DNA from 2 places in the Streptomyces sp. NPDC038213 genome. Region 2 is predicted to be linked to the other one. Evidence: riboswitches for the same ligand, from Rfam matches in the RefSeq annotation. Region 2 holds a riboswitch; the other holds the start of a gene.
What was found. A riboswitch is a leader RNA that binds a small molecule or an ion and turns the genes downstream of it on or off. The one in region 2 is predicted to bind glycine.
Positions count from the first base shown of each region.

Region 1: linked by a shared signal. The riboswitch ahead of gcvP (aminomethyl-transferring glycine dehydrogenase) and the one ahead of gcvT (glycine cleavage system aminomethyltransferase GcvT) in region 2 are both predicted to bind glycine.

Region 1 is NZ_JBVJYM010000014.1:8,891-13,253, reverse strand. Features, by position in the region: gene gcvP (aminomethyl-transferring glycine dehydrogenase) at 1-2,315, opposite strand, end outside; glycine riboswitch at 2,512-2,621, opposite strand; gene ACZ7JZ_RS20185 (PRC-barrel domain-containing protein) at 2,735-3,136, shown strand; gene ACZ7JZ_RS20180 (DNA polymerase IV) at 3,028-4,363, opposite strand, start outside.
Region 2 is NZ_JBVJYM010000020.1:73,122-77,484, forward strand. Features, by position in the region: gene ACZ7JZ_RS24640 (enhanced serine sensitivity protein SseB) at 1-656, opposite strand, end outside; gene ACZ7JZ_RS24645 (AAA family ATPase) at 703-1,479, opposite strand; glycine riboswitch at 1,627-1,736, shown strand; gene gcvT (glycine cleavage system aminomethyltransferase GcvT) at 1,904-3,019, shown strand; gene gcvH (glycine cleavage system protein GcvH) at 3,105-3,479, shown strand; gene glyA (serine hydroxymethyltransferase) at 3,501-4,363, shown strand, end outside.

The DNA.
Region 1 (4,363 bases), on a different contig from region 2:
GACCAGGAGATCGGCAGGATGCCGGCCGAGCCCCACGGGGCGGCCGAGATCGGGCCGACACCGGTCTCCGGGCCCGCGGTGGGCTGCAGCGGGTGGTTCGGCAGGTACGGGGCGAGGTGCGAGCGCACCGCGACCGGGCCGACGCCGGGGCCGCCGCCGCCGTGCGGGATGCAGAAGGTCTTGTGCAGGTTCAGGTGCGAGACGTCGCCGCCGAAGTGACCGGGCTTGGCCAGGCCGACCAGGGCGTTGAGGTTGGCGCCGTCCACGTACACCTGGCCGCCGGCCTCGTGGACCTGGGCGCAGATGTCCGCGACGTGCTCCTCGAAGACGCCGTGGGTGGACGGGTAGGTGATCATCAGCACGGCGAGCTCGTCGCGGTACTGCTCGATCTTGGCGCGCAGGTCGTCCGCGTCCACCTCGCCGTCGTCGGCGGTCTTGACGACGACGACCTTCATGCCCGCCATGACGGCGCTGGCGGCGTTGGTGCCGTGCGCGGAGGAGGGGATGAGGCAGATGGTGCGCTGGAGGTCGCCGTTGGCGCGGTGGTAGGCGCGTACGGCGAGGAGGCCGGCGAGCTCGCCCTGGGAGCCGGCGTTCGGCTGGATCGAGACCTTGTCGTAGCCGGTGACCTCGCAGAGACGTTCCTCCAGCTCGCTGATCAGCTGGACGTAGCCCTTGGCCTGGTCGACCGGGGCGAAGGGGTGCAGCTGGCCGAACTCGGGCCAGGTCACCGCCTCCATCTCGGTGGTCGCGTTGAGCTTCATGGTGCAGGAGCCCAGCGGGATCATGCCGCGGTCCAGCGCGTAGTCCTTGTCCGAGAGCTTGCGCAGGTAGCGCAGCATCGCGGTCTCGGAGCGGTGCTGGTGGAAGACCGGGTGGGTGAGGACCTCGTCGGTGCGCAGCAGCGCCTCGGGCAGGGCCTCCGCCACGGAGGCGTCGAGGGCATCGATGTCGGTGAGGTCGGCGCTGACACCGAAGGCGGCCCAGACGGCCTCGATGTCGGCGCGCAGGGTGGTCTCGTCGCAGGAGGCCGAGACGTGGTCGGCGTCGACCAGGTGCAGGTTGACCCCGCCCTCGCGGGCGGCGGCGACGACCTCGGCGGCCCGGCCCGGGACGCGCGCGGTGAGGGTGTCGAAGAAGGAGCCGTGGAGGATCTCCACGCCGCCGGCCTTCAGGCCCTCGGCCAGGATAACGGCGTAGCGGTGGGTGCGCCGCGCGATGGTCCGCAGGCCGTCGGGGCCGTGGTAGACGGCGTACATGCCGGCCATGACGGCGAGCAGCACCTGCGCGGTACAGATGTTGCTGGTGGCCTTCTCGCGGCGGATGTGCTGCTCGCGGGTCTGGAGGGCCAGGCGGTAGGCCTTGTTGCCGTCCACGTCGACGGAGACGCCGACGAGGCGGCCGGGCAGGGAGCGGGCGTGCTTGTCCTGGACGGCCATGTAGCCGGCGTGCGGGCCGCCGAAGCCCATCGGGACGCCGAAGCGCTGGGTGGTGCCGACGGCGATGTCGGCGCCGAGCTCGCCCGGGGAGGTGAGCAGGGTCAGCGCGAGCAGGTCGGCGGCGACGGTGACGATCGCGCCGAGCCCGTGGGCCTCGTCGATCAGCGGCTTGATGTCGCGGACCGCGCCGGAGGCGCCCGGGTACTGGATCAGGACGCCGTACACACCGCGCTCGGCGACCTCGGCCGGGATGCCCGCGGACAGGTCGGCGACGACGACCTCGATGCCGATGGGCTCGGCGCGGGTCTCGATGACGGCGATGGTCTGCGGCAGGGCGTCGGCGTCGACGAGGAAGACCCCGCCCTTGACCTTGCCGACGCGGCGGGCCAGCGTCATGGCCTCGGCGGCGGCGGTGCCCTCGTCCAGCAGCGAGGCGCCGGAGGTGGGCAGGCCGGTCAGCTCGGCGACCACGGTCTGGAAGTTGAGGAGGGCCTCGAGGCGGCCCTGGGAGATCTCGGGCTGGTACGGGGTGTAGGCCGTGTACCAGGCCGGGTTCTCCATGACGTTGCGCAGGATCACCGGCGGCGTGAAGGTGCCGTAGTAGCCCAGGCCGATCATGGAGGTCAGGACCTGGTTGCCGGCGGCGAGGGTGCGCAGCTCGGCGAGGACCTCGGCCTCGGTACGGGCGCCGGGGAGGTTCAGGGCCTCCGCGGTCTTGATCACGTCCGGTACCGCGGCGGCGGTGAGCTCGTCCAGCGAGCCGTATCCGACCTGGGCGAGCATCTTCGCCTGCGCCTCGGCGTCGGGGCCGATGTGTCGCTGCTCGAAGGGGATGCCGCTCTCGAGCTGGGAGAGCGGAATACGGTGGGCGGTCATGGCGAAGGCCTCCTGGTCTCACGACCTGCGAGGGGTGCCACGGCGCGGGCACCCAGACGGCCTCCCCCTCTGTCATCTCAACCTGAGAGCTTCACCGGTCCTCCCGGGGGTCGCCCGTGGAGTCCCGGCTTTCACCGTCGGTGAGGAGGGGTTCCGGCACACCGGTCCGACGCCCGCCCCTGCTTTCCAGAGTGGCCTCGTCCGTGCGGTACGTCTGCCTGAGAGATTCCGGGGAGGATTTGCTCCTTCGGCGCCACCGGCCGACTCATGACGAGCTCGGTCGGAGGACTCTCCCGCACAGGGTCAGCAGCCGTTCACCAGCCTACCAGCGAGGTTCCTGGGGCTCCCTCGAGTGGCCCCCTCCACGAATATGCACTTTCGTAGTCATACCGGAGGAGCCGCGACCAAATGGAGGGACCGTGCAGACCGATATCGATCCGCGCAGCCTGATCGGCCGCAAGGCGTTCGACCGCAACGGCACCAAGATCGGCACGGTCGACGAGGTGTACCTCGACGATGCGACCGGCGAGCCCGAGTGGGCGGCCGTCCGCACCGGGCTGTTCGGCAGGGACGCCTTCGTGCCCCTGGAACCCAGCGAGCTGGTGGGCGACACCCTCCGGGTGCCCTACGAACGCTCCCTGATCAAGGACGCCCCCGACTTCGGGGTCGGCCGCCACCTCTCCCCCGAACAGGAACTGCAGCTCTACCACCACTACGGCCTCGACGTGGCGCTCCCCGGCGATATCGCCCCGGCCGCCCCGCCGCCCCCCGACCGCGACTTCGGCCGCCTGGGCTCCGATGAGGCCCGCGGGGAGGGCTGATCCGGCGCCGCCCCCACCAGCGGGAGCGGATCCGCGGGCGCCAGACCGGGGTCGTCCACCGCGAAGGTGCGCACCCGGCCGGGCGCCGAACCCGGCTGCTCGAAGCGCACCGTGACCCGCCCCAGCCCGCTGCCCTGCACCCAGCCGGGCCCGTACTCCTCGTGCCGGACGTCCCCGCCCGCCGCCCAGCGCCGCTCCGGCGCGGCGGCGGGCTCCTGCTCCCCGGCACCGTCCCGGCCGCCCGGGGCCCCGGCGAGCCCTGACGGCCCCGCCCCGGGCGCCGGGGCGGCCGTGTCGGGCTTCCCTCCCGTCCCGGACCCCCCGGAGGCCTCCTGCGCCCCGGAGTCCGCCCCGCCCCCCGCCGCCGCCTGCGCGAAGAGGTCCTCCTGCGTGTAGTCCGCCAGCCCCGAGACCCCGACGCCCAGCAGCCGCACCCCGCCGGTGGTGTCCACCGAGTCCAGCAGCCGCGCGGCCGCCTCCCGGACCACCGCGGGATCGTCGGTCGGCCCCCGCAGGGTCTCGGAGCGGGTCAGGGTCGAGAAGTCGTACCGCCGCACCTTGAGCACGATGGTCCGCCCGGAGTGCCCCGAGCCCCGCAGCCGGCCCGTGCACCGGTCCGCCAGCCGCTGCACCTCCGACCGGATCCGGACCCGGTCGTGCAGGTCCACGTCGAAGGTGTCCTCGACCGAGACGGACTTCACATCCCGCTCGGCCACCACGGCCCGGTCGTCCAGCCCCAGCGCCATCCGGTACAGCCCCACCCCGTGCGAGCGCCCCACCATCCGCACGAGCTCGTCCTCGCCGGCCTCGGCCAGCTCGCCGACCGTCGTGATCCCGGCCCGCCGCAGGTGCTCCCCCGTGGCCGGGCCGACCCCGGGCAGGGTCCGCACCGGCATCGGCGCGAGCAGCCCGCGCTCCGTACCGGGGGCGATGAGCACCAGACCGTCCGGTTTGGCCTCCTCCGAGGCGATCTTCGCGAGCATCTTGGACCCGGCCAGCCCCACCGAGCCGCTGAGGCCCGTCGCCGCCCGGATGTCCGCCCGCAGCCGCACCCCCGCCGCCCGCGCGCCCTCGGCGTCGTACGCCGTCCCGCCCGCCTCCAGGTCCACGAAGGCCTCGTCCAGGCTCAGCGGCTCCACGAGCGGGGACAGCTGCCGCAGCAGCTCCATGACCTGCTCGCTGACGGCGCGGTAGAGGGAGAAGCGGGGCACGAGGTAGGCCCCGTTG
Region 2 (4,363 bases):
CCGCCCTCGATGCTGGCGAGGCAGCGGCGCGCCGAGGCGACCACGCCGGTGGCGCGGAACTCCTCGCCGGCGGCGGACAGGAAGTCCACCGGGTCCTCCTGCCAGTCGGGCTCGTAGAGCCGGACGCGGCCGCCGGTCGAGGGGCCGTCGAGGGGGGTGCGCCCGGCCCGGCACAGCTCGGCCACGGCCTCGGGGGGCAGGGGCAGGCCGACGGCGCCCTCGGGGTTGACCGCGATGCCGAGCTGGGGCGGCAGTCCGCGGGCGAACTCGACGGCGGGGGCCACGGCGAAGGGCATGTGGGCGCCGGCGCACTGCACGAACTGCTGCTGGGAGCTGTAGACGGGCACGAAGGCGGCGCCGCCGATGTCCATGGTGGGCAGGGTCAGGCTGGGGCGGTCCGGGCCGCCGCCCCCGGGCAGCGGGACCCACACCTGGCTGCGGCCGAGGACCTCCAGGAGGCGGCCGCCCGCGGCGGGGTTGCCGAGGGAGGCGGTGAGGGCCTCCTCGAGCTCGTTGGCGGGCCAGGTGCTGCCGGGGGGGCCTGCCGGGCCGCCGTCCCCGTACGCCTGCCCGTACCCGTCCCCGTACGCCGCACCGGGCGCGCCGCCCCCGAACCCGTCGGAGCCGCCCGCGTACGTCCCGTCCTGCATGATCACCCGCGCCCTTCCCGCCCTGCCGGCGCGCACGGCCGACGCGTAGACACTAAGCGGTCCCGGCGGGGCCGGGTGCGAAGCCGACGGATTGCAGGGCGGCGGCGGCCGGGCGGTCGAGGAGGACGACGGAGGCGCAGCCGGCGGGCGGGGCGCCCGCCTCGGCGGCGGTCAGCAGCCGCCCGGCCGTGCTGCGGTGCCGGGCGAAGGCGTAGGCGGAGACCCCGCGGCCGCGGGCGGCCTGTCCGGCGAGGGCCTCGCCGGGGGTGGCGTCGAGGAGGACCAGGTGGAGGGAGCTGCCGCGGCGGCGGGCGGCGCGGGCGAGCAGGGCCCGCACCCAGGGCTGGGTGCCGCAGTCGTGCACGACGACGCTCGCGCCGGAGCGCAGGGCGCGGCGCAGCCCGGCGTAGTGCGCGAGGCGGACGAGGGGGCGGTAGAGGGCGTACGGGAGCCGGGCGGGCATCCGGCGCTCCCACTGCTCGCGCACGTCCTGGGAGTCGATGCCGCCGCCGGCGACGGCGCGCTTCATCAGCGTGCTCTTGCCGCTGCCGGGGAGCCCGGAGACCACGACCACGTCCCCGGCGGCGAATTCCAGCCGGTCGGGGCTGTTTCCCCCGCGGCCGCGGAGGTCGCGCACGGTCACGCCGGCCTCCCCTGTCTCCACGGCCTCCACCCGGGCGCGCCGGGAGGGCTCCAGGACGGCGGCCAGGCGCGCGCGGTGGCGGCTGCCGGGCTGGGCCGGGACCCCCGCGGCGGCCCCCGGCGCGGCGACCCCGGCAGCGGGTACCGCTCCCCCGGTCGTACCCGCCAGAGCTCCGAATCTCCGCACAGCGTTCGCCTCCCCTAGTCGGGCCACTCCGGACCCTTGCCCACGGCGTGTAAAGAGACGGTAATGCGCGGCCCACGGTTCCGGGCCGGTTCCGCCCGTGCAATGATGTGCCCGCCACGCCGTACGACCAACTGCATAAAGGCCGCTTGAATCCGCGCGGGAGAGTTCCGCCGCTGTCCGAATAACGAGACGCGGTCGGACGCCGAAGGAGCAAGTCCCTCCCTTGAATCTCTCAGGCCCCGTACCGCGCGGGCGAGGCACATCTGAAAAGCGAGGCGTGCGGTTGTCACGGACCGCCGGCTCCACCCAAGGTGCAAGTCGCTTCCGTATACACGTACGGTCGTGATGAACCTCTCAGGTTCCGATGACAGATGGGGAGGAAAGTCCTCACCCTGTCGCGGACCTGCCTTGGAGAGCCAGCCTTATGACGAACACCCCCCGTCTGACCGCCCTGGACGCCGTCCACCGCGCGCTCGGCGCGACCATGACCGATTTCGCGGGCTGGGACATGCCGCTGCGCTACGGCAGCGAGCGGGACGAGCACAACGCCGTCCGCACCAGGGCCGGCCTCTTCGACCTCTCCCACATGGGCGAGATCACCGTGACCGGCGCCGGGGCCGTCGCGCTCCTGGACTACGCGCTGGTCGGCAACATCTCCACGGTCGGCGTCGGCCGCGCCCGCTACACGCACATCTGCCAGGCCGACGGCGGCATCCTCGACGACCTGATCGTCTACCGCCTGGGCGAGACCGAGTACATGGTCGTCGCGAACGCCTCCAACGCGCAGGTCGTCCTCGACGCCCTGACCGAGCGCGCCGCCGGCTTCGACGCCGAGGTCCGCGACGACCGCGACGCGTACGCGCTGCTGGCCGTGCAGGGCCCCGAGTCCCCCGGCATCCTGGCCCGGCTGACCGACGCCGACCTGGACGGGCTGAAGTACTACGCGGGCCTGCCGGGCACCGTCGCCGGGGTCCCGGCGCTGATCGCCCGTACCGGCTACACCGGCGAGGACGGCTTCGAGCTCTTCGTGAAGCCGGAGCACGCCGTGCAGCTGTGGGAGGCCCTCACGAAGGCGGGCGAGTCCGCCGGCCTGGTGCCCTGCGGGCTGTCCTGCCGCGACACCCTGCGCCTGGAGGCGGGCATGCCGCTGTACGGGCACGAGCTGACGACCGCGCTGACCCCGTTCGACGCGGGTCTGGGCCGGGTCGTGAAGTTCGAGAAGGAGGGGGACTTCGTGGGCCGCGCCGCCCTGGAGGCCGCCGCCGAGCGCGCCGCGACGAACCCGCCGCGCAAGCTGGTCGGCCTGGTCGCCGAGGGCCGCCGCGTCCCGCGCGCCGGCTTCCCGGTCGTCGCCGGCGGCGAGGTGATCGGCGAGGTCACCTCCGGTGCGCCGTCCCCGACGCTGGGCAAGCCGATCGCCATGGCGTACGTCGACGCGGCCCACGCCGAGGCGGGCACCTCCGGCGTCGGCGTCGACATCCGCGGTACGCATGAGCCGTACGAGGTCGTCGCCCTGCCGTTCTACAAGCGCCAGAAGTGACGATCGGGCCCGGCCCGGACGCACCGCAGGACTCCCGTACCACCTCTGTCCCATCGCACTCCCCCGCATCCAGGAGAATCAGGTCATGAGCAACCCCCAGCAGCTGCGCTACACCAAGGAGCACGAGTGGGTGTCGGTCGCCGAGGACGGCGTCGCGACGGTCGGCATCACCGAGTTCGCGGCCAACGCGCTCGGTGACGTCGTCTACGCCCAGCTCCCCGAGGTGGGCGAGACCGTGACCGCCGGCGAGACCTGCGGCGAGCTTGAGTCCACGAAGTCGGTCAGCGACCTGTACGCCCCGGTGACGGGCGAGGTCGTCGAGGCCAACCAGGACGTCGTGGACGACCCGGCGCTCGTGAACTCCGCGCCCTTCGAGGGCGGCTGGCTGTTCAAGGTGCGCGTCGCGGAGGAGCCGGCCGACCTGCTCACCGCCGACCAGTACACCGAGATCGCGGGCTGACCACCACCTAGAGGGAATCCGATGTCTGTTCTGAACACTCCCCTCCACGAGCTGGACCCGGACGTCGCCAAGGCCGTCGACGCCGAGCTCCACCGCCAGCAGTCGACCCTGGAAATGATCGCCTCGGAGAACTTCGCTCCGGTCGCGGTCATGGAGGCCCAGGGCTCGGTCCTGACCAACAAGTACGCCGAGGGCTACCCCGGCCGCCGCTACTACGGCGGCTGCGAGCACGTCGACGTGGTCGAGCAGATCGCGATCGACCGCATCAAGGCCCTCTTCGGCGCCGAGGCCGCCAACGTGCAGCCCCACTCGGGTGCGCAGGCCAACGCCGCCGCGATGTTCGCGCTGCTGAAGCCGGGCGACACGATCATGGGCCTGAACCTGGCCCACGGCGGTCACCTGACCCACGGCATGAAGATCAACTTCTCCGGCAAGCTCTACAACGTGGTCCCGTACCACGTGGACGAGACCGGCCAGGTCGACATGGCCGAGGTCGAGCGCCTCGCCAAGGAGTCCAAGCCGCAGCTGATCGTGGCCGGCTGGTCCGCGTACCCGCGCCAGCTGGACTTCGCCGCCTTCCGCCGGATCGCGGACGAGGTCGGCGCGTACCTGATGGTCGACATGGCCCACTTCGCGGGCCTGGTCGCCGCGGGCCTGCACCCGAACCCGGTGCCGCACGCCCACGTGGTCACCACCACCACGCACAAGACCCTCGGCGGTCCGCGCGGCGGCGTCATCCTGTCCACGCAGGAGCTGGCCAAGAAGATCAACTCCGCGGTCTTCCCGGGTCAGCAGGGCGGCCCGCTGGAGCACGTGATCGCGGCCAAGGCGGTCTCCTTCAAGGTCGCCGCCTCGCCCGAGTTCAAGGAGCGCCAGGAGCGCAC